Regions from separate parts of the Variovorax sp. GW821-FHT06D12 genome, predicted to be linked through region 2. Evidence: riboswitches for the same ligand, from Rfam matches in the RefSeq annotation. Region 2 holds a riboswitch; the other holds the start of a gene.
What was found. Region 2 has a riboswitch for cobalamin ahead of AC07SQ_RS24945 (TonB-dependent receptor domain-containing protein). Riboswitches for the same ligand answer to the same signal wherever they lie in the genome.
Positions count from the first base shown of each region.

Region 1 (14,334 bases), on a different contig from region 2:
CGCGATGGTGCTGGTGCTCGTGCTGCTGCCGCCGCTGGCGGGCGCGTTGGGCAGCACCAAGGTCGACACCAGCGGCGACCCCGTCTGGCAGACGCTGGGCCTCACCTTGCTGCAGGTCGGCGGCTTCGTGGTGCTGATGCTGGTGGTGGGGCGGCGCGTGTTCCCGTGGATCCTCTGGCAGGTCACGCGCACCGGTTCGCGCGAGCTGTTCACGCTGTGCGTGGTGGCGGCGGCCGTGAGCATCGCCTTTGCCTCGGCGGCGCTGTTCGGCGTGTCGTTCGCGCTGGGCGCGTTCTTCGCCGGCATGGTGATGCGCGAGTCGCAGTTCAGCCACCGCGCGGCGCAGGAGTCGCTGCCGCTGCGCGATGCGTTCGCCGTGCTGTTCTTCGTGTCGGTCGGCATGCTGTTCGACCCCTCGGTGCTGCTGGAGCGCCCGCTGCAGGTGCTGGCCGTGGTGCTGGTGATCGTGCTGGGCAAGTCGCTCGCGGCCTGTGCGCTGGTGCTGGTGTTCCGCTACCCGCTGGCCACCGCGCTCACCGTGAGCGCGAGCCTGGCGCAGATCGGCGAGTTCTCGTTCATCCTGGCCGGGCTGGGCGTGTCGCTCGGCCTGCTGCCGGTGGAGGGGCAGAGCCTGGTGCTGGCGGGCGCGCTGATCTCCATCGCCACCAACCCGCTGTGGTTCAGCCTCATCGCGCCGCTGCAGAAATGGCTGCACGCGCATTCGAAGTTCGCACGCGAACTCGACGCGCGCAGCGACCCGCTGGCCGAGCTGCCCATGACCACCGAGGCCAAGTACCTGTCGCGCCAGGTGGTGCTGGTCGGCTACGGCCGGGTAGGCCGGCGCATCGCCGCCGAGCTCGAGACGAACGACATCCCCTACGTGGTGGCCGAGCAGAACCGTGAGCTGGTCGAGAAGCTGCGCGAGGCCGGCATCCCCGCCGTGTGGGGCGATGCGGCCGACCCGGCGGTGCTGATCCAGGCGCACGTGGCGCGCGCCCGCGTGCTCGTGGTGGCCACGCCCGACGCCATGAACGTGCGCCAGATGATCGAAACCGCGCGCACGCTGAACCCCACCATCCAGACCGTGGTGCGCAGCCACAACGAGCAGGAAGCCCGCCTGCTGGCCGCCGAAACCGACGCGAAGGTGTTCCTGGGCGAACAGGAACTCGCCCAGGCCATGGCCCGCGATGTGGTGCAGCGCGCCGCCGCGATGGCGGTGCCAGCTTGACGATTCAAAGGTCCTCGATCACCAGCGTGCGATAGCGCTCGGCGATCGAGTAGGGCACGGTACGCACCAGTTCCATCACGCGCTCGGCGATGGCGCCGTCCTTGGTGCGGATCAGCAGGCCCGTGTGGCCTTCGTGGGCCAGCTGGATGAAGGCGCGCACCGTGTCGCCGTCGGTGCCGGCGGAGGGCAGGGGACTGTGCGAGGCATGCACGGTCGGCGCGATTTCCGCCAGGACGGTTTCGGCCGGTATCAGGTAGACCTCGTCGCCGCTCACGATGCCTTTCGCGATCAGCCCGTGGCCGATGCGGCTGGCGTCTTCGACGCTCGGAAACATCACCAGGGAGTAACCGGTCGGGTAGAACGCGCCACCGAAGGCGGCGCGCATGTTGGGTTCAAGCGTGAAATGTTTCATGCTGACTCCTTGTTCTGATGCAACTCCCCACCCCTAACATTAGGCCGCGCGGCGTCCATGCACTGTAGGAGAAGCCCTAGTACTGACAACCGCGCCAGCCCCTTGCCCGTTCAAAGGCGGGTTCATTCCCTGTTTCATTTCTGACCGTCATGCCTTCGCCGAGAGACATCGCACTCACCGTCCACGAACTGGAAGAAGGGGAGTTCTACTGGGTGCTGATGGAGGCCGTGGACGGCTCGCCCGGCGACTCCACCCATGTGTACGTGCCGCTCGAAGCCGCCCACGAGCCCTACGCCACGTATTCGAATGCGCTGGTGGCCGGCGTGGCGGTGCTGCGGCGGCTGTTCGGGCCCGACGGCAAGCCCGTCTGACAGGGCCCGCAAGGGCGCCGCCGCAGGGCGCTCCCTATAATCCCGGCGGTTGGAAACATTGGTTCACACCGGTGTCGTCCAACACCCCACGGTTCGAAGGTGCCCTGCACGACCAGTCACAGGATTGGCGGCGGGGTTAAACGGGAAGCAGGTGCGAGGCGTCGTTTTTTCGAACGACCCTTCCATTCCTGCGCTGCCCCCGCAACGGTCAGCGGACATCGACACCCTCAGGCCCCGGCGATTCTTCGCCCGGGCAGCCACTGCGCTTCGGCGTGGGAAGGCGAGGGCTTCGGCGCCGAGGTGCATGCATTGCACCCGACGCACTCCGCGAGCCCGGATACCGGCCTTCGCAACCGCCTTCGGATGCTGCGGGAGTGCGTGTCCGGGCCTGCCGCTTTTCCCTCGCGCGAAACGGCACCGCCCCTCGTCTCTTCTCCCTCGGCGTCCGCGATCGGTCAGGAGCCTGCGGGGACGCGGGCCGGAGGAAAAGTCGGATGAATCGCATTGCATCGCCATCGCGCGATCGCTCGAGCCCACCCCTGCAGCGGGCGCGCCTTTCGGGTCTTTCAGGTCTTTCGCTGGGGCTCGGCCTCGCTTGCGGGCCCGTTCTCGCCCAGTCGGGCGACACGGCCGGCCGTCCCAGCCTCACGCCCGTGCAGGTCGAAGCCAGCCGCCACACGCCGCTGGCCCTGGACGAGCCCACGCAGACCGGCAGCCGCCTGGGCCTCACGCCGCTCGAAACGCCGGCCAGCATCGAGGTGCTCACCGGCGACGCGATCCGCGCGCGCGGCGACGTGTCGGTGGTCGAGGCCGCGAGCCGCGCCACCGGCATCACGGGCTCGCCCGCGCCGGGCAATGGTGGCTCGTCGCTGTCGGCACGCGGCTTCAACGGCCACGGCTCGGTGATGCAGCTTTACGACGGCACGCGCCTGTACGTGGGCGCGGGCACCGTCACCTTCCCGTTCGACACCTGGTCGACCGACCGCATCGAGGTGCTGCGCGGCGCCGCCTCGGTGATGTTCGGTGAAGGCGCCATCGGCGGCGCGATCAACGTGGTGCCCAAGAAGCCCACGCGCGGCCCGATTCGCAACGAAGCGCTCGTGACCGTGGGCTCCGACGCCACGCGCCAGGTCGCCTTCGGCAGCGGCGGGGCGATCAACGACATGCTCTCGTACCGCCTCGACATCAGCCACCGGAAAACCGACGGCTTCATGCGGCGCGGCGAGGCCGAGAGCCTGGCGGTGGGCGGCGCGGTGCGGCTCGATGTGTCGCCGCGGCTGCAGTTCACGCTCTCGCACGACGAGGGCCGCCAGACGCCGCAGCGCTATTTCGGCGTGCCGCTCGTCAACGGCCGCCTGAGCAGCCTGAACCGCGAACAGAACTACAACCTGGACGACGCAGAGGTCAAGTACCGCGACCGCTGGACCCGCCTCGATGCGCAGTGGACGCCCAACGACGCCGTCACCGTGCGCAACCAGCTGTACCGCCTGGACAGCAAGCGCCACTGGCGCGACAGCGAAACCTACACCTACAGCGCCACGACGAACCGCGTGACGCGCGGCGACTACCTGGAGATCGGCCACGACCAGGAGCAGATCGGCAACCGCACCGACGCCACCTTCAAGCACGCGCTGTTCGGCCTGAAGAACCAGGTGCTGGTGGGCTTCGACGCCAATCGCATCGACTTCCGGAATTCGAGCGACACGCCCTACGGCGGGCGCTCGGTGGTCGATGCCTTCGTGTTCAACCCCGGCACCTACGTCTCGCCCACGCCCTACCTGCCGCGCTACAAGACGAAGACCAGCACCTACGCCTTCTTCGCCGAAGACAAGCTGGCCTTCAACGAACACTGGTCGGTGGTCGGCAGCCTGCGCTGGGACCACGCGAAGATCGTGCGCACCGATCCGCAGAACCGCGCCCCGCGCCTGGACAAGACCTTCGAGTACGCCACCGGCCGCCTGGGCGTGGTCTACGCGCCCGACGCCGCGCAGTCGTTCTATGCGCAGGTGGCGCGCGCGGCCGATCCGCTCACCGGGCTCATCAGCACCTCGGCCACACAGGTGCCGTTCGAGCTCAGCGTCGGCAAGCAGGTCGAGGTGGGCTACAAGCGCCAGCTGGCCGAGGGCCGCGGCGCGTGGAGCGTGGCCGCCTACCGCATCGAGAAGACCAAGCTGCTGTCGCGCGACGCGAACGACCCGACCGTCGTGCAGCAGATCGGCAAGCAGTCGTCCGAAGGCATCGAGGCCACGCTCGACCTGGCGCTCACCTCCACGCTGCGCCTCGAAGCCAACGCCGCGCGGCTGCGTGCGCGCTACGACGACTTCAACGAGGCGGTCGGCAAGTCGCTGGTCTCGCGCGCGGGCAACACGCCCGCCGGCGTGCCCGAGGTGGCGGCCAACCTGTGGCTGCACTGGCGCTTCCTGCCGCAATGGGAGGCCGAGTTCGGCGTGCGCCACGTTGGCGCGCGGCAGGTCGACGCGGCCAACACGCGCCGCATCGGCTCCTACACCGTGGCCGACGCGGGCGTGAGCTGGCAGGCGAACCCGTCGCTCAAGCTCGCGCTGCGCGCCTTCAACCTGGCCGACCGCAGGTACCCGGTCTCGTTCTCGAATGGCGGCAACCAGTGGCTGCTGGGCCGTCCGCGCTCGTTCGAGCTGTCGGCGTTCGTGACCTTCTGAACACGCACGGCCCCATGAGCACCACATGGCAACGCACATGGCCCCCGCTGCGGCGGGCGCTGTACTGGACGCACCGATGGCTGGGCATCGGCGGCTGCCTGCTGTTCGTCATGTGGTTCGTCTCGGGCGTGGTCATGATGTACGTGGGGTACCCGAACCTCACGGACGAAGAGCGGCTCGCGGGGCTCGCCCCGGTGCGCTTCGAACAGGCGGTGGTCACGCCGACTGCCGCGCTCGAGACGCTGCCGCAAGCGGTGCGCACGCAGCCGCCCAGGCGCATGGCGCTCGAAATGCAGGCCGGCGCCGACGCGCAGCCCGTGTGGCGCATCGTCGATGCGCGCGGCGGTCGGCATGCCGTGTCCGCGCGCGACGGTCGCGTGCTCGGCCCGGTCGATGCGGCGCAGGCCGAGGCCATCGCCCGCGACTTCTCCGCGCAGCCTGGCGCACGCTGGGCCGAAACGCTGGAACGCGACCAGTGGACGGTGCCGCAAGGCCTGAACCCGCTGCGCCCGCTGCACCGCATCGAAGTCGGCGACGCGGCGGGCACCGAGCTGTACGTGTCCTCGCGTACCGGCGAGGTGGTGCGCGACACCACGCGCGCCGAGCGCTTCTGGAACTGGCTGGGCGCCGTGCCGCATTGGATCTACTTCACGCCGCTGCGCGCCGACCCGCCGCTGTGGCACGACGTGGTCGTGTGGCTGTCGGCCGCCTGCATCGTCTCGGCCGTGACGGGCATCGTCATCGGCATCCTGCGCATCCGGCTGCGGCGGCGTTTTCGCAGCGGCGCGGTCACGCCGTACACCGGCTGGATGGCCTGGCACCACATCGCCGGGCTGATCGGCGGCTTCTTCGTGCTGACCTGGATCGTGAGCGGCTGGCTCTCGATGAACCCCAATGGCTGGTTCCAGCGCGGGCCCGCCGATGCGGCCGCGATGGCGCGCTACACGGGCGCCGGTGCCTCGCCGTTCCCCTGGCCACCGGCCGTGGTGCCGGCAGGCGAGGGCGCTGCCGCACCGCGTGAGGCGCTGCTGATGGGGTTCGACGGCAAGCCGCTGCTGCAGCTGCGCGACGCGCAGGCCCGCGTGCGCGTGGTGGATGCGGCCAGTGGCGCACCGGCTTCCATCGCCCGCGACGACATCGAACGCGCCGCCGCACGCCTGCGCCCCGGCGCCACCATCACACAGGCTACGCTGCAGACGCACGAAGACTTCCACTGGTACGGCCACCACCGCACGCGCGTGCTGCCCGTGTGGCGGCTCGAGTTCGACGACGCCGCGCGCAGCTGGCTCTACATCGACCCGACGAGCGGCCAGGTGGCCGGCAGCAACGACCGCAACGCGCGGCTGCGCCGCTGGCTCTTCAACGCCGCGCACAGCCTCGACTTTCCCTGGCTCATCCAGCACCGGCCCGCCTGGGACCTGGTGGTGTGGTTCCTGTCGGTCATCGGCGTCGTCGCTTCGGCGAGCGGCGTGGTGATCGGCTGGCGGCGGCTGCGGCGCAAGCCACAGCCTTCGCCTGTTCAACGGGGGCTGCAAGGCTCCCGGGTTTCATGACGGGGACTTGCGCAAGCCAGTCCATCCCCCAACAATCAACTTTCGCACTTCGGTGCATTTCAGGAGGTGCGCGATGCACATCGAACCCGGACTCGTCGACGGATCCAAGATCTTCCTCAGCTATGCCACGGGGGCGGCTGCACTGGCTTACACAGGCAAGGTCGCCTTCGACACCTTGCGCAAGGACGGCCCCATCGGCCTGCTGCTGCGCTCGGTCTTCACCGTGATGCTCGTGTTCTGCTTCTTCGAGGTGTTCCCGCACCATCCCGTGGGCGTGTCCGAGGTGCACCTGATTCTGGGCACCACGCTGATGCTGCTCTTCGGGCTTGCGCCCGCGGCCATCGGCCTGGCGGGCGGGTTGCTCATCCAGAGCCTGTTCTTCGCACCGCCCGACCTGCCGCAGTACGGCATGAACGTCACGACCTTGCTCGTGCCGCTGTTCGCCACCGCCGCGCTGGCCCGCCGCATCATTCCCGCGAACATGGCGTACGTGGACATCAGCTACCAGCAGGCCTTCAAGCTGTCGGTGGCCTATCAGGGCGGCATCGTGGTGTGGGTGGGCTTCTGGGCCCTCTACGGCCGTGGCACGGGCCTGGAGAACCTGGGCCAGATCGCCAGCTTCGGCGCGGCCTACATGACGGTCGTGCTGGTCGAGCCGCTGGTCGACCTGGGCGTGCTGGCCGCGGCCAAGGCCTGGCGCCGCCTGCAGGGCACGGCCCTCGTTGAGCGCCGCCTGTACAGCGCCGTCTGATTCGCGCCGGCTGCCCCTCGTTGAAGAGGGCGTGCCGTTCGCCGGCGCGTGCGCCACGCACGCGCCGCGCGCCCGATTCCCCGCGCGCCCTGCGCGCCTGAAAGCACCCATTCCATGACACAAAGCAACGCCAAGATCCCCGTCACCATCGTCACGGGCTTCCTCGGCAGCGGCAAGACCACGCTGCTGCGCCACATCCTCGGCAATGCCGAAGGCCGCCGCATCGCGGTGGTGGTCAACGAGTTCGGCGAACTCGGCATCGACGGCGACATCCTGCGCGGTTGCGGCATCGGCTGCGACGACGAAGGCAACGAGCGCGAAGGCGCGCTGTACGAACTCGCCAACGGCTGCGTCTGCTGCACGGTGCAGGAAGAGTTCCTGCCCGTGATGCTGCAGCTGGCCGAGCGGCGTGACCAGATCGATGCCGTGCTCATCGAGACCTCGGGCCTGGCGTTGCCCAAGCCGCTGGTGCAGGCCTTCCAGTGGCCCGACATCGCGAACATCTTCACCGTCGACTCTGTGGTCACCGTGGTCGACGGCCCCGCCGCCGCATCGGGCCAGTTCGCCGCGAACCCCGCGCAGGTCGACGTGCAGCGCCGCGCCGACCCCAACCTGGACCACGAATCGCCGCTGCACGAGCTGTTCGAAGACCAGCTCTCGGCCGCCGACCTCGTGGTGCTCAACAAGACCGACCTCATGGACGCCGCCGCGCGCGCGCAGGTCGAGGCGCTGGTGCGCGAGGAGCTGCCGCCCGAGGTGAAGATCGTCGGCGCCACCGAAGGCAAGCTGCCGCTCGCGCTGCTGCTGGGCCAGGGCCGCGCCGCCGAGAGCACCATCCACCTGCGCGAGAGCCACCACGACCACGAGGAAGACCACGACCATGACGAGTTCGATTCGCTCGTGATCGAGCTGCCGCCCGTGGACCGCGACGGTCTCATCGCCGTGCTGACCGCGCTGGTGGAACAGCACACCATCTACCGCGTGAAGGGCTTCGTCGCCGTGCCGCACAAGCCGATGCGCCTGCTCGTACAGGGCGTGGGCCGCCGCTTCGACCACCACTTCGACCGCCGCTGGCGCGACGGCGAGGCGCAGCGCACGCGGCTCGTGTTCATCGGCGAAGACCTCGATGAAGGCGCGCTGCGCAAGGCACTGGAAGGCGTGGCGGCCGTTCCCGCCTGACCGCATGCACCTGCTGAGCACCCAGCCCGGACGCTTCGTCGAGGACGATCCGAGCGTCGTCACCCGGCTCGACCAGACGCCGGGCGACATCGTGGTGCTCAGCTCGGCCGACACCACGCTCGCGCTGCTCGCCGCCGCGCGTACGGCGCTGGCGGCCACCGACCCCGGCTACCCCTCGCTGCGGTTGGCCAACCTCATGCACCTGCGCCAGCCCGCGTCGCTCGACCTGTACGTCGACGAGGTGCTGCGGCACGCGCGCGTGGTGGTGGTCGATCACCTGGGGGCCGAATCGGCCTGGGCCTACGGACTGCAGCAGCTCGAGAAGCTCGCGAAGCGCCAGGGCCAGCAGCTCGCGATGTTCTCGGGCGACCTGCAGGAAGACGAAGACCTGCTCGCGCGCGGCACCGCGGCGCGCGGCGTGAGCCGGCAGCTGTGGCAGTACCTGCGCTCGGGCGGCGCGGGCAACGCGGCGCAGTTCCTATGCGCGGTGGCCTTCCACGGACTGGGCCATGGCGAGGCCCCGTTGCCGCCGCGCAGCCTGCCGCAGGTGGCGCTGCATGTGCCGGGCGGCATGGACGCGACACACACGGTCGCGGGCATCGACGACCTGCGCGCCGGCTGGCATGCGGACGCGCCCGTGGTGGCGCTGGTGTTCTATCGCTCGCACCTGCTGTCGGGCAACACCGAGGCCTTCGATGCGCTGGCCGCCGCGCTGCATGCCGAGGGACTGAACCCGCTGCCCGTGGCGCTCGATTCGCTCAAAGACCCGTTGTGCCTCTCCGCGCTGCGCGCGCTGTGCACCGAACACGATGTGCAGCTGGTGCTCAACACCACCGCCTTTGCTGCGTTGGGGCAGGGCGTTTCGGATGAAAGCGGTGAGCCTCTGGCACTCGCGGGCGATGCCCCCGTGCTGCAGGTGATCGTGAGCGGCGGCAACCGCGAAGACTGGCTCGCCGACAGCCAGGGCCTGCGCCCACGCGACATCGCGATGCAGATCGCGCTGCCCGAGATGGACGGCCGCATCGTCACGCGTGCCGTGAGCTTCAAGGGCCTGTCGCACCGCTGCGAACTCACGCAGACCGAGGTGGTCGGCTACCGCCCCGAGCCCGACCGCATCGCCTTCGTGGCCGAGCTCGCGCGCCGCTGGTGCAGCCTGCGCCGCCTGCGCGCCGACGAGAAGCGCGTGGCGCTCATCCTGGCGAACTACCCCGGCAGCGAAGGCCGCATCGGCAGCGGCGTGGGGCTGGACACGCCGGCCTCGGTGATGGCCATCCTGCGCACGATGCAGGCCGATGGCTACACGCTCGACACGCTGCCCGCGGACGGCGACGCGCTGATGCGCACGCTGCAGGAGGGCATCGCCAACGACCCCGCGCAGTGGGCCGCGCGGCCCGCGTGGCAGAGCTACGCGCTCACCGACTACCGCGCCCGCCTCGCGGCGCTGCCCGAGGGCATGGCCGCCGCCATCGACGCGCAATGGGGCCCGCCCGAGCACGACCCGATGCTGCGCCAGGGCCGCTTCATGATCGCCGGGCTGCGGCTGGGCCGCGTGTTCGTCGGCATCCAGCCCGCGCGCGCCCTCGGCCCGCTCGGATTGGCCGACTACGCGAGCTACCACGACGCCGAGCTGGTGCCGCCGCACAGCTACCTCGCGTTCTATTTCTGGCTGCGCGACGTGTTCGCCATCGACGCGGTCGTGCACGTCGGCAAGCACGGCAACCTCGAATGGCTGCCGGGCAAGAGCCTCGCGCTCGCGGCCACCTGCTGGCCTGACGCCATCCTCGGGCCGCTGCCCAACGTCTATCCTTTCATCGTCAACGACCCCGGCGAGGGCGCGCAGGCCAAGCGCCGCACGCAGGCCGTGATCGTCGACCACCTGATGCCGCCGCTCACGCGCGCGGAGAACCACGGCCCGCTGCAGGACCTGGAGCGGCAGGTCGACGAGTACTACGACGCGCTGCTGGTCGATGCGCGCCGCGCCAAGGTGCTGCGCGCGCAGATCCTCGCGACCGTGCGCGCGCAGCACCTCGTCGAAGAGCTGGGCATGCCGGGTGCGGAAGACGATGCCGTGCTGGCGCGCGTCGATGCGTACCTGTGCGAGCTGAAAGAAACCCAGATCCGCGACGGCCTGCATGTGTTCGGCGATTCGCCGCGCGATCGGCTGCGGCGCGACACGCTGCTCGCGCTCGCGCGCTTTCCGGCCGGCGACGGCGCCGGCGAGAACGCCGGGCTGCTCGGCGCGCTCGCAGCCGACCTGCTGCCCGGCGAGGCCTTCGACCCGCTCGACATCGACGCGGCGAAACCCTGGCAGGGCGCGCGGCCCGCGCTGCTGGCGGCCGTGAGCGACGAGGCCTGGCGCCACCAGGGCGACACGCGCGAGCGGCTGGAGCTGCTGGCGCAGCAATTGCTCGAAGCGGACGCCTGCCCGGCCGGACTGCCGCGCACCGCTGCCGTGATGGGCCGCATCGCGCACCGTCTCGCGCCCGCGCTCGATGCGTGCGGCGGGGAAGAACTGCGTCAGCTGTCGCGCGCACTGCAGGGCCGCTTCGTGCCACCGGGCCCGAGCGGTTCGCCCTCGCGCGGCCGGCCCGACGTGCTGCCGACCGGGCGCAACTTCTACGCGGTCGACACGCGCGCCATCCCCACGCCCACGGCCTGGATGCTCGGGCTCAAGTCGGCCGCGCAGCTGGTCGAGCGCCACCTGCAGGAACACGGCGACTACCCGGTGGCGCTGGGCCTGTCGGTCTGGGGCACGGCCACCATGCGCACCGGCGGCGACGACCTGGCGCAGGCCTTCGCGCTCATCGGCGTGCGGCCCAAGTGGGCGCCGGGCAGCCAGCGCGTGGTCGACTTCGAGGTGCTGCCCACCGTGGGCCTCGGGCGTCCGCGCATCGACGTCACGCTGCGCATCTCGGGCTTCTTCCGCGACGCCTTTCCGAATGCCGTGCAGATGTTCGACGCCGCCGTGCAGGCCGTGGCCGCGCAGGACGACGAAGACGCCGAGCGCAACCCGATCCGCGCGCGCATCCTGCGCGAGGCTGCGGCGCTCGAAGCGCAAGGCGTGGCACCCGGCGAGGCACGCACGCAGGCCGGCTGGCGCGTGTTCGGTTCCGCGCCCGGCAGCTACGGCTCGGGCCTGCAGCCGCTGTTCGACCATGGCGACTGGCAGAGCGACGACGACCTGTCGAAGGCCTACGTCGGCGGCAGCGCCCATGCCTACGGCCAGGGCAGCGACGGCGTGCCCGCGGGCGATGCGCTGGTGCGCCGGCTGCGCGCCATGAATGTCGTGCTCCAGAACCAGGACAGCCGCGAGCACGACCTGCTCGACTCCAACGACTACTACCAGTTCCAGGGCGGCATGGCCGCCGCCGTGCGCCACCTGAGCGGGCAGCAGCCGGCGATGTACCACGGCGACCACGGCAACCCGCAGGCGCCGCGCGTGCGCACGCTGAAGGAAGAAATCAGCCGCGTGATCCGTGCGCGCGTGGTCAACCCCAAGTGGATCGACGGCGTGAAGCGCCACGGCTACAAGGGCGCCTTCGAGATGGCCGCCACGGTCGATTACCTCTTCGGCTTCGACGCCACCGCGCGCGTGGTGGGCGACCACCAGTACGCGATGGTGGCCGACGCCTACGTGCTCGACGAGGCCACCCGCGACTTCGTGAACGCGCACAATCCGCGCGCGCTGCAGGACATGCTCAACCGCCTGCTCGAAGCCATGCAGCGCGGCCTCTGGCAGTCGCCCGGCGACTACAAGGACCAATTGGAAAACCTGCTGCTCGACCACGAGCAGCAGATGGAAGGAAGCCCCCGATGACCACAGCCGCCCCGATGCCGGTGCCGTTCCCCTTTGCCGCGATTGCCGGCCAGCCGCAGCTGCGCCAGGCGCTCTTGCTGGCCGCGGTCGATCCCGCGCTGGGCGGCGTGCTCATCGAAGGCCCGCGCGGCACCGCCAAGACCACGGCCGCGCGCGCACTTGCCGAGCTGCTGCCCGGTGCACCTTTCGTCACGCTGCCGCTGGGCGCGAGCCTCGAAAGCCTCGTGGGCACGCTCGACCTCGGGCAGGCGCTCGCCGGCCACGAACTCAAGTTCGCGCCGGGCCTGCTGGCGCGCGCGCACGGCGGCGTGCTGTACGTCGACGAGATCAACCTGCTGCCCGATGCGCTCATCGACTCGCTGCTCGACGCGGCGGCCAGCGGTGTCAACGTGGTGGAGCGCGACGGCATCTCGCACCGGCATGCCGCGCGCTTCGTGCTCGTGGGCACCATGAACCCGGAAGAGGGCACGCTGCGCCCGCAGTTGCTTGATCGCTTCGGCCTGTGCGTGCGGCTGCGCAACCTGCAGGACGCGGCCGAGCGCCAGGCCATCGTGCGTGCGCGGTTGGCTTTCGATGCGGACCCGCAGGGCTTTCGTGCGGCGCATGCGAAGGAAGAGACCGAACTCGCGGCGGCACTGGTGCGTGCGCGCGCGCGCGTGGCGGACGCGGCGGCCTTGCCGTATGGCGATGCGGTGCACGACGCCGTCGGTGCGCTGTGCATCGCGGCCGGCGTGGACGGCCTGCGCGCCGACCTCGTGATGCTGCGCTCGGCGCGTGCACTCGCGGCGTGGGAAGGCGCGGCATCGATCATCGACGACCACGTGCAGCGCGTGGCCGAGGCGGTGCTGCTGCACCGGCGCCATCCCGAGGCCGAAGCGGCCGTGGCGCCCCCGCTGGCGTCACCCGCACCCCGTCGCAACCCAGGCGACGCGCCCGCGCGCAATGCTGGCGACAGCGATTGGGGCGCGATGCCGCCCGAGCCCGTCGGCATCGAGCGCGTGAAACCGCTGCGCCCGCTGATCTCCGCGTCCCAGGCCGCCCCAAAAAAAGCCTGAGCCTCCGGGACGCCGCACCCGCTGGCGCACGCCAGGGTGACCGGAGGCAGGGCACGCAACGGGACGCCTGGCACGGTGCCGCCGCGCGCGGCACCGCATTCGACTGGCCGCGCACGCTCGTCGCCCGCGGTGCGGACCGCCTGCAGGCCGCGCACCTGCGCCATCGCCCACAGGAGGCGCGCAGCGGCGCGTTGCATTGCTTCCTGCTCGACTGCTCGGCCTCGATGCGCCACGACGGCCAGCTCGCGCGCGCCAAGGGCCAGCTGCTCGCGCTGATGCAGGAGGCCTACCAGCGGCGCGACCATGTGGCGCTGCTGTGCTTTGCCGGCGACGTGGTCGAGCTGCGCCTGCCGCCGCGCCGCGCCAGCGCCTGGAACGACGACTGGGTTGCGCCCATCGCGGCCGGTGGCGGCACGCCGTTGGCACTCGGCGTGCAGCGCGCGCAGCAGCTGCTGGCGAAGCACGAGAGCCGCCAGCGCTGGCTCTGGCTGCTGACCGACGGCCGCAGCAACGAAAGCCCCGCGCGTCCCGTCGCGGCGGACGTCGCCTGCGTGATGGACTTCGAGCGCGCCCGCACGCCGCTGCACCGGGCGCGGCAGCTGGCCGCGCAGTGGGACGCGCGCTACCTCAGCGCCTGAATCACAGGATTGCGGGGCGCGCCTCGGCATCCACCGATCGACTTGGAGCGCGCAGGGACATCCGCTGCACGGCATGCCTGTGCACGCGGCGCCTTCGATACTGCCGCGCTCTCAACGAAAGGAAACCCCATGTCCGTCACTCCCCGCCGCGTGGTGCGCGAAGGCGCGTTCAAGCACATCATTGCCGACGGTGTGCAGGTCGGCGACACGATCTATCTCTCGGGTCAGGTGAGCGTGGACGGCGAGGGCCGCACCCTCGGCGCCGGCGACATCGCGGCGCAGGTGCGGCAGGCCTACGCCAACGTGCGCAGCGTGCTCGCATCCTTCGGCGCCTCGATGGCCGACGTGGTGGACGAAACCCTGTTCGTCACCGACATCGACGGCTTCCTCGGCCAGGCCGAGGCGCTCTTCGCCTTGCGCGCCGAGATATTCGGCGGCGAGCCGCAGGTCTCGCAGACGCTGGTGCAGGTGGCGCGGCTGGGCAGCCCGGACTGGCTGATCGAGATCAAGTGCATCGCCAGAACAGCTGCAGCCTGAAGGGCTGAAGGCCTGTTCAGCCAGGCAGTTCGGGTACCGTATGGCATGCGTCCGAAACCCCGTCTCCTGGCCCTTGCGTTGACCCTGGCCATGCCTGCCGCCTTTGCCCAAACCG
Region 1 covers NZ_JBWKRI010000001.1:952,672-967,005, reverse strand. Annotated here, with positions in the region: gene AC07SQ_RS04525 (cation:proton antiporter domain-containing protein) at 1-1,228, shown strand, start outside; gene AC07SQ_RS04520 (hypothetical protein) at 1,233-1,640, opposite strand; gene AC07SQ_RS04515 (hypothetical protein) at 1,790-2,011, shown strand; cobalamin riboswitch at 2,093-2,374, shown strand; gene AC07SQ_RS04510 (TonB-dependent receptor) at 2,506-4,689, shown strand; gene AC07SQ_RS04505 (PepSY domain-containing protein) at 4,704-6,242, shown strand; gene AC07SQ_RS04500 (energy-coupling factor ABC transporter permease) at 6,316-6,993, shown strand; gene cobW (cobalamin biosynthesis protein CobW) at 7,108-8,172, shown strand; gene cobN (cobaltochelatase subunit CobN) at 8,177-11,989, shown strand; gene AC07SQ_RS04485 (magnesium chelatase ATPase subunit I) at 11,986-13,044, shown strand; gene AC07SQ_RS04480 (vWA domain-containing protein) at 13,236-13,682, shown strand; gene AC07SQ_RS04475 (RidA family protein) at 13,812-14,219, shown strand; gene AC07SQ_RS04470 (DUF1090 family protein) at 14,310-14,334, shown strand, end outside.
Region 1: linked by a shared signal. The riboswitch ahead of AC07SQ_RS04510 (TonB-dependent receptor) and the one ahead of AC07SQ_RS24945 (TonB-dependent receptor domain-containing protein) in region 2 are both predicted to bind cobalamin.

Region 2 (14,334 bases):
AGGTGATGGACTTCGTCGCGCCCTGCGTGCCGACCGGCCTGGCCGCGGGCCGCGTGGGCAACTTCATCAACGGCGAGCTGTGGGGCCGCTTCAGCAGCCCCGATCTGCCCTGGGGCATGGTGTTCCCGCAAAGCGGCTCGATGCTGCCGCGCCATCCGTCGCAGGTCTACCAGTTCCTGCTCGAAGGCCTGCTGCTGTTCGTCGTGATGTGGCTCTATGCGCGCAAGGAGCGCAAGCAGGGCCAGGTGGCCGCCGTGTTCCTCATCGGCTATGGCGTGCTGCGCTTCGTGGCCGAGTACTTCCGGGAGCCCGACGATTTCCTGGGCCTGCGCGCACTCAGCCTGAGCCAGGGCCAGTGGCTCAGCGTGCCGATGGTGATCGCCGGCATCGCGCTGTGGTTCTGGTTCGGCCGCGCCGGCAAGACAGGCAGCACCGCGCGCGCCTGACCTCTCCACACCCCGCACAACGCGGCGCAGCACCTTCGGGTGCGTGCCGCTTTTTTTCGTCCGTCTCAGGGTAATTCCGGGCTGCAAGGGCAGGGCGCGGCCCTTGCATTGCGTTAACCATGCACTCACAATTATGCGTAATTACAGGAAATTACGCGAAACGCCCACCGACTTTCCGAGTCTTCAACGCATGCGCCTGGTCCCCAATTCCCTCCACGACGAAGTCGCCGCCACGCTGCGCGAGCAGATCTTCGACGGCACGCTGTCGCCCGGCAGCTTCGTGGACGAGGTGGCCCTGTGCGAGCGGCTGTCGATCTCGCGCACGCCGCTGCGCGAGGCGCTGAAGGTGCTCACCGCCGAAGGCCTGCTGCGCCACGAGCCGCGCCGCGGCTGCTTCGTGAACGAGGTGACCGAGCGCGACCTCGACGAGATCTTTCCGGTGATCGCGCTGCTCGAAGGGCGCTGCGCCTACGAGGCGGCGCGCAACGCCAGCGACGCCGAGCTGAACGAGCTCGACGCGCTGCACGAGCGCCTGGTGCGCCATGCCAAGGCACGGCGCATCAACGACTACTACGCCACCAACCACATCATTCACGAGGCGATCATCAAGCTCGCCGACAACAAGTGGCTGGCGCAGGTGATCGGCGACCTGCGCAAAATATTGAAGCTCGCGCGGCTGCAGCAGCTGCACGCGCCGGGGCGGCTCGACCAGAGCCTGTCGGAGCACCTGGCCGTGTTCGCAGCGCTCAAGGCGCGCGACAGCGAAGGCGCCGACGCCGCCATGCGCACCCACATGACGCGCCAGCGCGAAGCCTTGCGCGAAGTCATGCAACAGCAGAAATCCCGGGTGATGCCGTGACAGGCACCGCCCACATAGCTAACGGCACAGGAGCAGATCGATGAGTGCGACCGAGTGGTTCCAGGCGCGCCTGCGCATGGGCGAATCGTCCAAGGTTCCCGTGGCGAGCAACGGCGCCACGAAAGGCCCGGCCCGTCACACGCCCAAGCCCAGCGCCCGCACCACCGCCGAGCGGCTGCAGGCCACGCTGCGCAAGGCCGACGAGGCGCTGTCGCCGCGCACGCTGCGCCGCGTGCTGGCCGAGCTGCAGGCCGTGATCGATCCGCGCGTGAGCGAGGTCGAGGGCGGCCGCCGCGCCCATGCCATTGCGCAGGCCTACGCCGGCGCTTCGCCTGAAGAACGCCGCGACTACTGGGCGCTCATGAGCGAGCATTTCGCCGCCGACGCGGGCAAGCTCAAGAGCGCGCGCGACCAGCACCAGAGCGCCGTCGGCACGCCCGACGAAGGACAGGCCGAGCTGCGCCTGCGTCGCGCGCTGGTGTCGCCGCGCATGCGGCTGCTGCAGCGCTTTGCGGTCGAGCCCGGCGGCATGCGCTTCCTGGTCGACCTGCGCGCCGACCTGCTGCCGTGCCTGAAGTCCGACAAGCGCCTGCTCGCGCTCGAGGCCGAGCTGGAGCACCTGTTTTCCACCTGGTTCGACGTGGCTTTTCTCGAGCTGCGCCGCATCGACTGGAACTCGCCGGCCTCGCTGATCGAGAAGCTCATCCGCTACGAGGCGGTGCACGACATCAAGAGCTGGTCCGACGTGAAGAACCGGCTCGATGACAGCGATCGCCGCTGCTACGGCTTCTTCCATCCGCGCCTGCCGAACGAGCCGCTCATCTTTGTCGAGGTGGCGCTGGTCGACCGCATCAGCGAAGGCATCATGCCGCTGCTCGACGAGGCCGCCGTGCCGGTGCAGCCGGCCAAGGCGACCACCGCGATCTTCTATTCGATCAGCAACACGCAGACGGGCCTGCGCGGCGTGAGCTTCGGTGATTCGCTCATCAAGCGCGTGGTCGAGACCCTGCAGGACGAGCTGCCGCGCCTGAAGACCTTCGCCACGCTGTCGCCCATTCCGGGCCTGCGCGCATGGCTCGCCAAGAACGCCGGCGAACTGCTGCCGCGCCTGGACGAGAAGCGCGAAGCCGAACTCGGCCGCCTCGTCGGCTCGGTGCCGCCCACGGCCGAGCGCCTGCTGGCAGCGGTCGATGCAGCAACAGAACTCGACGCGAAATCGCCGCTGCGCCAGTGGCTGCTGCAGGCCACCGCCGAGTACCTGGGCCGCACGCTGGTCGACGGCACGCCGGCCGACCCGGTGGCGCGCTTCCACCTGGGCAACGGCGCGCGCGTCGAGCGGCTCAACTGGGCCGGCGACCCGTCGGCCAAGGGACTCAAGCAGTCGTACGGCCTCATGGTCAACTACCTGTATGACCTCAAGCGCCTGGACCGGCATCGCACCTGGCTGGCCGAAGGCAAGATCGCGGTTTCGGGAGACATCGAAGGCCTGTTCCTCAAAAAAGGCTGAGTCCGTTCGCTTTGCCGCGGCAGCGCTGCGGCCCGCACCTTGACCGCCGGAGGGCGGCAACATCTACAACGACGACGACAGGAGACGAGACAGATGACGCAACAGAGTTTTCAACGACGCGATGTGCTGCGCGTCGCCGCAGCAGCCGGGGCCGTGGCCCTGTGCGGTGGCGCACGTGCCCAGGGCTGGCCGACCAAGCCCGTGACCATGGTGGTGCCGTTCCCGGCCGGCGGAGGCACCGACGCCTTCGCGCGTCCGCTGTCGGCCCAGTTCTCCCGCGCGGCGGGCCAGACGCTGGTCATCGACAACCGCGGTGGCGCGGGCGGCACCGTGGGCGCGAGCATCGCGGCCAAGCTGCCGGCCGACGGCTACTCGCTCTTCATGGGCGCCGTGCACCACGCGATCGCACCGTCGATCTACCCCAAGCTCGACTACGACCTCGAGAAAGACTTCGTGCCGCTGATGCTGCTGGCCAACGTGCCGCAGGTCGTGGTGGTCAACCCGAAGCGGGTGCAGGCCGCGACCATCCAGGAGCTCATTGCCACCGCCAAGCGCAACCCCGGCAAGCTCAACTACGGCTCGGCCGGCTCGGGCACCTCGCACCACCTGGCGGGCGAGCTGTTCAAGCTGCAGACCGGCACCTTCATCACCCACATCCCGTACCGCGGCGCGGGCCCGGCGCTGTCCGACCTGATCGCGGGCAACGTCGACCTGATGTTCGACGGCCTGGGTTCTTCCGCGCAGCACATCAAGGGCGGCCGCATCAAGGCGCTCATGGTCGCCGGCGCCAAGCGCAACCCCGCGTTCCCCGACGTGCCCTGCGCCGCCGAAGTGGGCCTGCCCGACTACACCGTCACCACCTGGTACGGCCTGTGGGCGCCCAAGGGCACGCCGGCCGAAGCGCAGACGCAGATCATCGACACGATGAAGAAGGCGCTGGGCACCGACGAGCTGAAGGCCATCTGGGCCCAGAACGGCTCCGAGATCCCGAACGTCACGAACGCCGCCTACGGCCGCTTCGTCAACGCCGAGATCAAGCGATGGGCCACCGTCGTGAAAGCCTCGGGCGCCAAGCTCGAATGACCGATCGGCAGGTCTCGCTGCGCCGCGAAGGCGCCGTGGCGCTCGTCACGCTGTCGAACCCGGGGCGTCTCAATGCGATGACGCGCGCCATGTGGCGCGAGTTGCGCGCGGTGTTCGACGACCTGCACGGCGACACCGCGCTGCGCTGCGTCGTCGTGCGCGGGGAGGGCGGTGCCTTCTGCGCGGGCGGCGACATCTCCGAGTACCCCTCGTTCCGCTTCGAGGAAGCGAGCCTGCGCGAGTTTCACGAGAACGAAGTCTGGGCCGCGCTGCAGGCGATGCTCGACTGCCCGCTGCCGCTGGTGGCCCAGATCGAAGGCGCCTGCATGGGTGCCGGCGTCGAGATCGCCAGCTGCTGCGACATCCGCCTGGCCGGTGCGTCGGCGAAGTTCGGCGCGCCCATCGCGAAGCTGGGCTTTCCGATGGCGCCGCGCGAAGCCGCGCTGGTGCACGGCGCCATCGGCGACGTGCTCGCGCGTGACATGCTGCTGGCCGCCGGCGTGCATGGCGCGCAGCGGCTGTACGACGCGGGCTTTCTCCTGCATGTGCTGCCCGACGCCGAAGTGCCGGCCGCCGCGCAGGCGCATGCCGCGCGCATTGCAGCGCTGTCGCCGCAGGCCGCGCGCCTGCACAAGGCCACCTTCACTGCGCTCAAGCGCGGTGGCGCGGCGGCGCAGCAGTTGCTGGCCACCGCCTATGACTACGCTGACACCGCCGAGCACCGCGAAGGCATCGATGCCTTCCTGGCCAAGCGCCCTGCGAATTTCCAAGCTTCCTGAGCCTGCCGTTCGACGACGATGACGAAGAAGATGATGATGAAGAAGACGAAGTCCTCCCCCAACGCCAACCTGTTCGCCGCCTTGCGCGCCGCCTTTCCCTCCAACCTCGACGCCATTGCGGTCGAGACCGAGAACGGCCTGCATTACTCGTGGCGCGACCTCGACCGCGCCAGCGCGATGATCGCCAACCTGCTCGACGGCCTGAAGCTCGAGAAGGGCGCGCGCGTCGCCGTGCAGGTCGAGAAATCGGTCGAAGCCATGCTGCTGTACCTCGCGACCCTGCGCGCGGGCTACGTGTTCCTGCCGCTCAACACGGCCTACCAGAGCGCCGAGATCGAGTACTTCATCGGCAACGCCGAGCCCGCCGTGGTCGTGTGCACCGGCCGCAACGCGGCCTGGGTGCGCCCCATCGCCGAGGCGGCCGGCACGCGCCATGTGTTCACGCTGGACGACGACCGCACCGGCACGCTGCTCGATGCGGCGGCGCGCTGCAGCGACCGCCACACCGTGGCGCTCAAGAAGCCCGACGACCTCGCCGCCATCCTGTACACCAGCGGCACCACCGGCCGCAGCAAGGGCGCGATGCTCACGCACCGCAACCTGCTGTCGAACGCCGAAGTGCTCAAGGACTACTGGGGCTGGACGAAGGGCGACGTGCTGATCCACGCGCTGCCGATCTTCCACGTGCACGGCCTGTTCGTGGCGCTGCACGGTGCGCTGCTCAACGGCAGCAAGATCATCTGGTTCTCGAAGTTCGACCCGAAGCGCATCGTCGCCAAGCTGCCAGAGGCCACCGTGTTCATGGGTGTGCCCACGCTCTACGTGCGCCTGCTGGCCGAGCCGGGCCTCACGCGCGAGGCGGTGCGCACCATGCGCCTGTTCGTCGCGGGCTCGGCGCCGCTGCTCATCGAGACCTTCGACGAATGGCGCGAGCGCACCGGCCACACCATCCTCGAACGCTACGGCATGAGCGAGACCGCCATGCTCACGTCCAACCCGTACGACGCCAAGAAGGGCGAGCGCCGTGGCGGCACCGTCGGTTTCGCGCTGCCCGGCGTGCAGCTGCGCGTGCGCGACGACGAGGGCAAGGACCTGCCGGTCGACGAGATCGGCGGCATCCAGGTGAAGGGCCCCAACGTGTTCGCCGGCTACTGGCGCATGCCCGAGAAGACGAAGGAAGAGTTCACGGCCGACGGCTTCTTCAAGACCGGCGACGTGGGCAAGATCGATGCGCGCGGCTACATCACCATCGTCGGGCGCAGCAAAGATTTGATCATCAGCGGCGGCTACAACGTCTACCCGGCCGAGATCGAGGGCTACATCAACGAGATGACCGGCGTGGCCGAAAGCGCCGTCATCGGCGTGCCGCACCCCGACTTCGGCGAGGTGGGCGTGGCCATCGTGATCCCCAAGGGCGGCGCCACGATCGACGCCGACGCCATCGTGGCCGAGCTCAAGGCCAAGCTGGCGAACTTCAAGATCCCGAAGCGCTGCTTCGTCGTGCCGGAACTGCCGCGCAACACGATGGGCAAGGTGCAGAAGGCGCTGCTGCGCGCCGAGCACAAGGGGCTGTTCGCCGCCTGAGCCCCGCCGCACGCCCGGGCTTCAGGCGGCGGGCGCGAGCCCGTTCATCAGCCCGCTGCGCGCGTGGCAGTTGATGTATTCGTAGCTTTGCTCGTCGGCCTTCAGCACCGACACCTCGTGGTACAGGCGCAGGCGCAGCTCGAAGTTCAGCGCCTGCACGTAGCGCATGAAGCTGCCGAAGATCGCGACGTGTGTCGGGTGCGACTCGGCCCAGCGCTCCATGTCGGCCAGCGAGCGCCAGTAGCTCAGGCCGAAGGACTTCTGCAGCGGCGCGCCGTGTGCATCGAGGTGGTGCATGAAGCGGTTGCTGTAGCAGCCGATGGGCAGACCCTGGTCGCGCAGGAAGTCCATGCCTTCGCGCAGCACCGGGGCCATGTCTTCCAGGTAGCGCTGGCGTTCCTGGCCGGTGGTCTCGGTCCATTCCTGGCCCGAACGAATCATCGCGAGGTGCGTGTGGCCCGCGATGCGCACGCGCTGGCCCGGTGCAGGCGTGCCGGCGATCACCGCGCGCGTGCCTGAAGGCGCGAGCGCGTCGGCCTGCGCGAGCGGGAGTCGATCGCGCATCGACCCCCAGTAGCCGTGCTCCTGCAGTTCGCCGCTCACACCGCCCATCACCACGCCGATGCCCTCGAGGCGGTCGGGCGTGCTGAACAGGGTCTCGAAGTGCGCAGCACGCGGGGATGCGATTTCGCGGAAGTAGCCGAGGCCTTCATGCAAGCGCTCGTCGGCGTTCCACCAGGCCTCGATGGCGGGCGTGGCACACCAGCGCGCGAACGCCGCCGCATCGCGCCAGTAGGCGATCGCGATCAGGTTGTCGTACCCGTCGGCGTCGACGCAGTGGGCCAGGTCGTGGTGGCCGGGGCCGTCGGGCAGGGCGAAGTCGCGGGTGATTTTCAGGAGCGCGGCGCAGGCCCGGCCCTGCATCGCCGGGCCGCGCGATTGCACGCCGAAGTAGCCCATCACGACCTGGGTCGTCGCCGCGGGCGCGCGCGCCGACCAGCCGGGGTAGGGCGGGGTGTGGTCGTCTGCCACGCGGCGCTCGCGGGTGCGCGGGCAGCGCAGGTGCTCGGGAATGGCCGATTCCATGGTGCGGCTCCGTGGTCGGCTCAGGCCACGACCGGCTCGGGCACGCTGCCCTCGGGCTCCGGCGTGAGCTGCACCACCACGGGCGTGCGGCGCGTCTTGTTCAGCAGCAGCTGCGTGACGTCGGGCCGCGAATAGTGACCGCTCGGATCGGCTGCCGCCTTGGCGAGCGCGATCATGCCGAGGTCGATGTCGGCGATCACCAGGCCTTCGGCGTCTTCGGCCAGCGGCGTGCCCAGTGGCGAACCGTCCGGGCCGTAGATGCGCGCATGCCCGCCGCCGACGCCCAGCATCTGCCGCTTGCCGTCGTCGGTGCACATCAGCTCGCTCATCGCCTTCGACACCGTGGCGCAGGGTGCGATGACGAAGCAGCCGCCCTCGACCGCATACACCTGGCTCGCGGCGTTGTTGACCTCATGGCCCAGCGCGTAGGCCGCGCCGCGGTAGAGCGAAAAGCTCGGCCATGCACCGCAGTGGATCTGCTCGTTCTGCGCATACATCGCGTACTTGCTCAGCGGCTGCAGGTGTTCCCAGCAGCACAGCGAGCCGATGTTGCCCAGCGGCGTCTGGACCACGTGCAGGTCGGCGCCGTCGCCTTCGCCGAACACGGTGCGTTCCACGTGCGTGGGCTTGAGCTTGCGGCGCGTTTGCACGGTGCGGCCCTGGTCGTCGATCAGCGCCTGCGCGATGTACAGGCTGCCCGCCGCTTTCTCGCTGTAGCCGAGCGAGAGCCAGATCTTGTGCTGGCGCGCCGCCGCCTGCAGGCGTTCGAACTCGGGCGAGCCGATGACCAGCGAGTTGTCGTGGTAGCGCTGCACGAACTGCATGCCCCAGGCCGGCGAATCGAGCCAGACCCACCACGGGTAGCCCGGCACCCAGGTCTCGGGAAAGGCGATGAGCTGCACGCCCTGTTTCGCGGCCTGCGCCATGAGGTCGATGGTCTTGTCGATGGTGGCGTCGAGGTCGAGGAAAACAGGCGCGGCCTGCACGGCGGCGACGCGGAGCTTGGGGTGGACGGTGGTCGGCATGGGGTGTTCTCCGGGGCAATGAACGTAACGAAATCCCCGCCGTGCGCACCGGGTTTGCGCGGTGGCATGCGGGTTGCATGAAGCGTAAATTCGCGCCGCCGGAACGCCTTGACCCGGATTGGCGGCGTTCTTGTTCCAGCGTTGCATGTGCCTTGCGAAGGCCTTCCGAGGACCCCGATGACCCCCTTGCTCAGCACCGATGCCGTCCCGCGCGACCAGCGGCTCGCGTACTGGACCGACATGATCTGCAATGTCTACGTGCAGCTCGAATGCGACGCGGTGCGCACCGGCGACGGCGGCGACTTCGAGGGCAGCATCCGCCAGCACGCGCTGCCCGGCCTCGGCATGTCGGTCGTGACCTCGCGGGCGCAGAAGGTGATGCGCACGCCCGGCCACATCGCGGCGTCGAGTGACGACTGTTTTCTCGTGAGCATCCAGGCGCGCGGGCAGGGCGTGGTGCGCCAGGACGGGCGCGACGCCGTGCTCGGCGCCGGCGACTTTGCGCTCTACGACAGCACGCGGCCTTACCAGCTGCTGTTCGACCAGCCCTTCGAGCAGATCGTGCTCAAGCTGCCCGGCGAGCGGCTGCGCAGCGAACTGCGCGACACCGAGGCGCTCACGGCCACCACCGTGTCGGGGCGCGAGGGCGCGGGGCACCTGCTGCTGGGCATGATCCGCACGCTGCGCGAGGACTTCGACGCGCTGCAGCCGGCCTCGGCGCTGGCGGTGGCCCATGGCGTGCAGAACATCCTCGTGGCCGGCCTGCAGACGCTGCCCGCGGCGCACGCACCGGCGCTCAGCAAGCTCACGGCGTACCACCTCGCGCGCGTGAAGCAGCGCATCGACGAGCAGCTGGCCGATCCGACGCTGTCGGTGGGCACGCTGGCGGCGCAGCTGGGCATGTCGGTGAGCCACATCCACCGCGTGTTCAAGAGCGAGCCGCTGACGCCCTCGCAGTACATCTGGGAGCGCCGGCTCGACGCATGCAGCCGCGACCTGCTGGAGCCGCGCCTGGCAGGGCGGCCCGTGGGAGAGATCGCGTACGGGAGGGGGTTCAACGACGCGGCGCATTTCAGCCGCGCGTTTCGCGAGCGCTTCGGGTGTTCGCCGCGCGAATGGCGGCAGCAGCGTTCGCCGCAATGACCGCGGCCACGGCGCATCGGCCGTCGCCGCGGTGGCCGGGTCTTCTTACTGGACCAGCAGCACCGAGATGTCGGTCTCGGCCACGACCTTGGTCGCGACCGAGCCCATCAGCGCGCGGCCCAGGATGCCGTGGCCGTGCGTGCCCAGCACGATCAGCTCGGCCTTCGATTCGGTGGCCGACTTGAGGATTTCCTCGGCCGCGTGGCCGTGGCGCGCGTCGGCGGTGAAGTTGGCCACGCCTTTCTCGGCGAACCAGGCCTTCACCGGGTCGAGCACCTTGGCGTTTTCCTCGGCGTAGTACTCGGTGACGATTTCCTTGCTCAGGTGGCGCGCCACGTGGCCGGAGATGCCGGTGCAGACATTGACCACCACCAGCTCATGGCCGTCCACGAACATGGTGCGGTTGGCGAGCAGGTAATTGAGGGCCTTTTGCGTGTAGGCGCTGCCGTCGACTGCAATGAGGATTTTCATGGCTTTCCTTCTACGACTGTGAACAAGTGCCGCATAGGATGGCACAGGAAAGCCACGGGGTGTTTGATATGCCTCAGCCGCGCAGGCCCTTCCAGAGCATGTAGGCGGCCAGCAGGTACAGGATGCTCGCGAACACGCGCTTGAGCTTTTTCACCGGCAGGCTGTGCGCAGCCCTGGCGCCCAGCGGCGCGGTGAACACGCTGCAGGCCGCGATCACCACGAGTGCGGGCAGCCAGATGTAGCCGAAGGCACCGGCCGGCAGGCCCTGCACCGACTGCCCGCTGAGCACATAGCCCAGCACGTTGGCCACCGCAATGGGAAAGCCCAGCGCCGCGCTGGTCGCCACCGCGTTGTGGATCGCCACGTTGCACCAGGTCATGAACGGCACGCTGATGAAGCCGCCGCCCGCGCCCACCAGGCCCGAGATGAAGCCGATGGTGCCGCCCGCCGCGAGCTGGCCGCCGGTGCCGGGCATCTGGCGCGTGGGCTTGGGTTTCTTGTCGAGGAACATCTGCGTGGCCGAGAAGCCCACGAACAGCGCGAAGAAGATGGCCAGCGCCGTGCCCTTGAGCAGCGCGAACACGCCCAGGCTGCCCGCAAGGCTGCCGATGACGATGCCGGGTGCCAGGCGCTGCACGATGTCCCAGCGCACCGCGCCGCGCTTGTGGTGCGCGCGCACGCTCGATACCGACGTGAAGATGATCGTCGCCATCGAGGTCGCGATCGCCATCTTCACCGCCAGGTCGGCCGGCACGCCGCGCTGGCCCATGATGATCGTGATGAACGGCACCATCAGCATGCCGCCGCCGATGCCCAGCAGGCCGGCGAGGAAACCGGTGCCCAGGCCGAGCGCGGCGAGTTCGGCGATCAGGAGCGGGTCGAGCAGGGCGGCGAGGTTCACGGGAGGATGGGGAAAGAACGAGCGGCTGAAAAAGCAACGGCCCCGTGCGGTGAAGCAGGGGGCCGTGGCGGGAAAAGGTGTCTGCAGATGGTGTGCCGGACCCGCATCCTGAACCAGGGTTCAGGTGGGCGAGGGCAGCAGGACTTCGGGTTCATCTGACGCGAGATGATCACGCCCGTCAAGCGATGTACCAAGCCCGGCTCCGGAGAGCATTGGAACAAGGAAATATTAAGCCCGACACGTCTGCAGACAAAACGGATTTTACGCCCCGGATGTGCCGGGCCGCGTGCCCTCAGAGCAAATGTCCATCGCCTGCCAGGGCCTGATCGAGTCTCTGAATGAGCTGGGCGGCCTTCGGGTCGGTGTCGGCGGCGGTTTCTTCGGTGCTGCTGGCAACCGCAGAGGCCGGTGCCGCGGCAGCAGCGGCAGAACTGGCCTGTTGGGCCGCGAGATCGAAAGCCAGGTTCAGCGAGGCGAGCACGGCGATGCGGTCGCGTGCCTTCACCTTGCCCGCGTCGCGGATCTTGCACATGGCCGCGTCCACGCGGTCGACGGCCTCGCGCAGTTGCGCTTCGCCGCCGTCGGGACAGCCGAGCAAATAGCTCTGGCCCATGATCTGTACTTCAATCTGCTTCATGCGTGATGGGAATCTTCGGAAGGGGGTTCGGCCGGCAGCCGTTCGAGCAGGGCATCGAGGCGGGTGCGGGCCGCGGTGAGCCGCGACTTCAGGCCGTCGCGTTCACGCGTGAGCGCATCGACCTGTTCCTGCAGCAGCGCGTTGGTGCGCTGCACCTCTTCGTGACGCACGAGCAGGCGTTCCACACGCTCGGCGATCTGGTCGATGGGGCTGGAGGCGGGCATGGTTGGCGATTGTAGTTTCCCGGGAATTCGGAACATCCGGCGCACCGCGCGGGGCGCGCACCGGACGTGGCCGAGATTCTGGGGCCTGCGCGGTCCGTGATCAAACCCGGTGTGGCGTGCCCGCCCCGTGGGCCTAAAATCCTGCCCGTTGGTGCTCGCGGCGTGGTTCGCACGGCGCAGTTCAACGGGAAGCAGGAGTGGACGCCCCCCGGGGCCGAAGCCGCCTGCGCTGCCCCCGCAACGGTCAAGCAGACGACGCCGCAACGCGTCACCCCTTTCCATCCAGCCACTGGGCGCCCTGAAACAGGTGCCTGGGAAGGCGGCAAAGGGTCGATCTGCCAGCCCGGATACCGGCCAACAAGGCGGCTGCCGCATCGGCAGCCATGACGCCCATGGCGCCGGCGGGGAAGCCGGCCAGGGCATAGAAGTTCGTTCGGTTCACCCCATGATTTCCTGTGTTTCCCTCTCCAGCGGCCGCGCCAGCGTGCGCCGCAACCGTCCCGCGTGCCTGCCGCTGACGCTCGCCCTGGCCTCGGCCTTCGGCGGCCTGGCCCTGGTGCCGCTGGCCGCGCAGGCGCAAGCCGCCGCCGCAGCAGCAGCATCTGCCACGCTCGACGAGACCGTCGTCACCGCCAACCGCACGCCGCAGGCGCTGTCGGACCTGGTGGGCGATGTCTCCGTCATCGACCGCAAGACCATCGAGCGCAGCGGCGCGACCGGCGTGGCCGACGTGCTGGCGCGCCTGCCCGGCATGGAGATATCGCGCAGCGGCGGCGTGGGCAACGCCACCAGCGTGTTCATCCGCGGCGCCGAATCGCGCTTCACCGCGGTCTACCTGGACGGCGTGCGCATTGATTCGCAGTCGACCGGCGGTGCCGGCTGGGAAGGCATTCCACTCGCGCAGATCGACCGCATCGAAGTGCTGCGCGGCCCGGCCGCCGCGGTGTACGGCTCGGACGCCGTGGGCGGCGTGATCCAGCTCTTCACCAAGCGCGGCGAGGAGGGCGTGTCGCCCTACGCCGGCATCGGCTTCGGCAGCCACGGCCTGCGCAAGATCGAAGGCGGCGTGAGCGGCAAGTCGGGCCTGCTCGACTACTCGTTCGGCGTGGCGCATGAAGAAAGCAAGGGCTTCAACATCCAGCCGATCGCCAAGCGCACGCCCTCGAAAGACGGCTTCACCAACCCCGACCGCGACGGCTACCGCAGCACTTCGGGCAACCTGAAGCTGGGCTTCCAGATCACGCCCGACCAGCGCATCGACGCCACCTTGCTCACCAGCAACACCGAGGCGGCCTACGACCCGTCGGTGAGCTTTCGCACCAAGCCGCCGATCACCTTCCGCAACGACGTGTCGACCAACGAACTGCGCACCGCCGGCCTGACCTGGTCGGCCAAGTGGAACGACATCTACAGCACCCGCCTGCAGGTGACCGATTCGCAGACCGTCTACAAGACCCAGCCCTCGTTCTATCGCACCGAGACCCGCCTGCGCGGCTACCTGTTCCAGAACGAATTCCGTTTCGGCGCGCACCTGGTGACCGCCACGCTCGAGCGCCGCGAAGACGCATTGGAAAACGCGCCCACCACCTCGGCCAAGCTGTTCTCGCGCGACCGCTCGCAGAACGCCGCCGCACTGGGCTACGGCTACGTGAAGGGCCCGCACTCGCTGCAGCTGCACGTGCGCCACGACGACGACAGCGAGTTCGGCGGCAAGACCACCGGCAGCGCCGCCTACGGCTACGCGATCACGCCGAGCCTGCGCGCCACCGTGTCGGCCGGCACCGCGTTCCGCGCGCCCACGCTGTACCAGCGCTTCAGCGAGTACGGCCTGGCGAGCCTGCAACCCGAATCGAGCCGCAACGTCGAGCTGGGCCTGCAGTACACGGCCGGCGCCACGCAGGCCGGCATCGTGCTGTACCGCAACCGGGTGCAGAACCTCATCGTGTTCGACGGCAGCGCCAAGGGTTGCCAGTCGTCGTTCGGCTGCTACGCCAGCACGGCGCGTGCGCGCTACCAGGGCGTGACGCTCACGGGCGGCCACCGCATCGGCGACGTCACGCTGCGCGCCTCGCTCGACTACCAGGACCCGCGCGACCTCGCCACCGACCACCTGCTGGCACGCCGCGCACGGGCGCACGGCACGCTGGGCGCCGACTGGCGCATCGCCGGCTGGACGCTGGGCGCCGAGGTCCAGAGCTCGGGCAAGCGCTACGACGACGCCGCCAACACCGTCAAGCTCGGCGGCTACACGCTGCTGAACCTGTCGGCCAGCAAGCAGATCACGCGCGACCTGAACCTGGTGGCGCGCGTGGACAATGTGGGCGACAAGGACTACCAGTTCGCACGGCTCTACGCCACCGGGGGCCGCACCGCGTACGTCGGACTCAAGTGGACTCCGCAGTAAACACCCGCCGCTCTTCGCCCGGCGCAGCCGTCACCTGCGCCGCGGTGCTCGTGGCCGCGCCGGCCTCGGGGCAGGGCAAGACCACGGTCGCGGCCGCGCTCGCGCGGCTGCACGTGCGCCAGGGCCGCCGCGTGCGGGCCTTCAAGTGCGGGCCCGACTTTCTCGATCCGCACTGGCTCGCGTTG
Region 2 covers NZ_JBWKRI010000008.1:380,267-394,600, forward strand. Annotated here, with positions in the region: gene lgt (prolipoprotein diacylglyceryl transferase) at 1-446, shown strand, start outside; gene AC07SQ_RS24885 (GntR family transcriptional regulator) at 637-1,305, shown strand; gene AC07SQ_RS24890 (malonyl-CoA decarboxylase) at 1,346-2,812, shown strand; gene AC07SQ_RS24895 (Bug family tripartite tricarboxylate transporter substrate binding protein) at 2,906-3,895, shown strand; gene AC07SQ_RS24900 (enoyl-CoA hydratase/isomerase family protein) at 3,892-4,674, shown strand; gene AC07SQ_RS24905 (malonate--CoA ligase) at 4,693-6,258, shown strand; gene AC07SQ_RS24910 (phenylacetaldoxime dehydratase family protein) at 6,280-7,344, opposite strand; gene AC07SQ_RS24915 (carbon-nitrogen hydrolase family protein) at 7,365-8,369, opposite strand; gene AC07SQ_RS24920 (AraC-like ligand-binding domain-containing protein) at 8,547-9,512, shown strand; gene AC07SQ_RS24925 (universal stress protein) at 9,558-9,983, opposite strand; gene AC07SQ_RS24930 (sulfite exporter TauE/SafE family protein) at 10,057-10,884, opposite strand; gene AC07SQ_RS24935 (cell division protein ZapA) at 11,177-11,521, opposite strand; gene AC07SQ_RS24940 (DUF904 domain-containing protein) at 11,518-11,745, opposite strand; cobalamin riboswitch at 11,878-12,118, shown strand; gene AC07SQ_RS24945 (TonB-dependent receptor domain-containing protein) at 12,191-14,149, shown strand; gene AC07SQ_RS24950 (cobyrinic acid a,c-diamide synthase CobB) at 14,134-14,334, shown strand, end outside.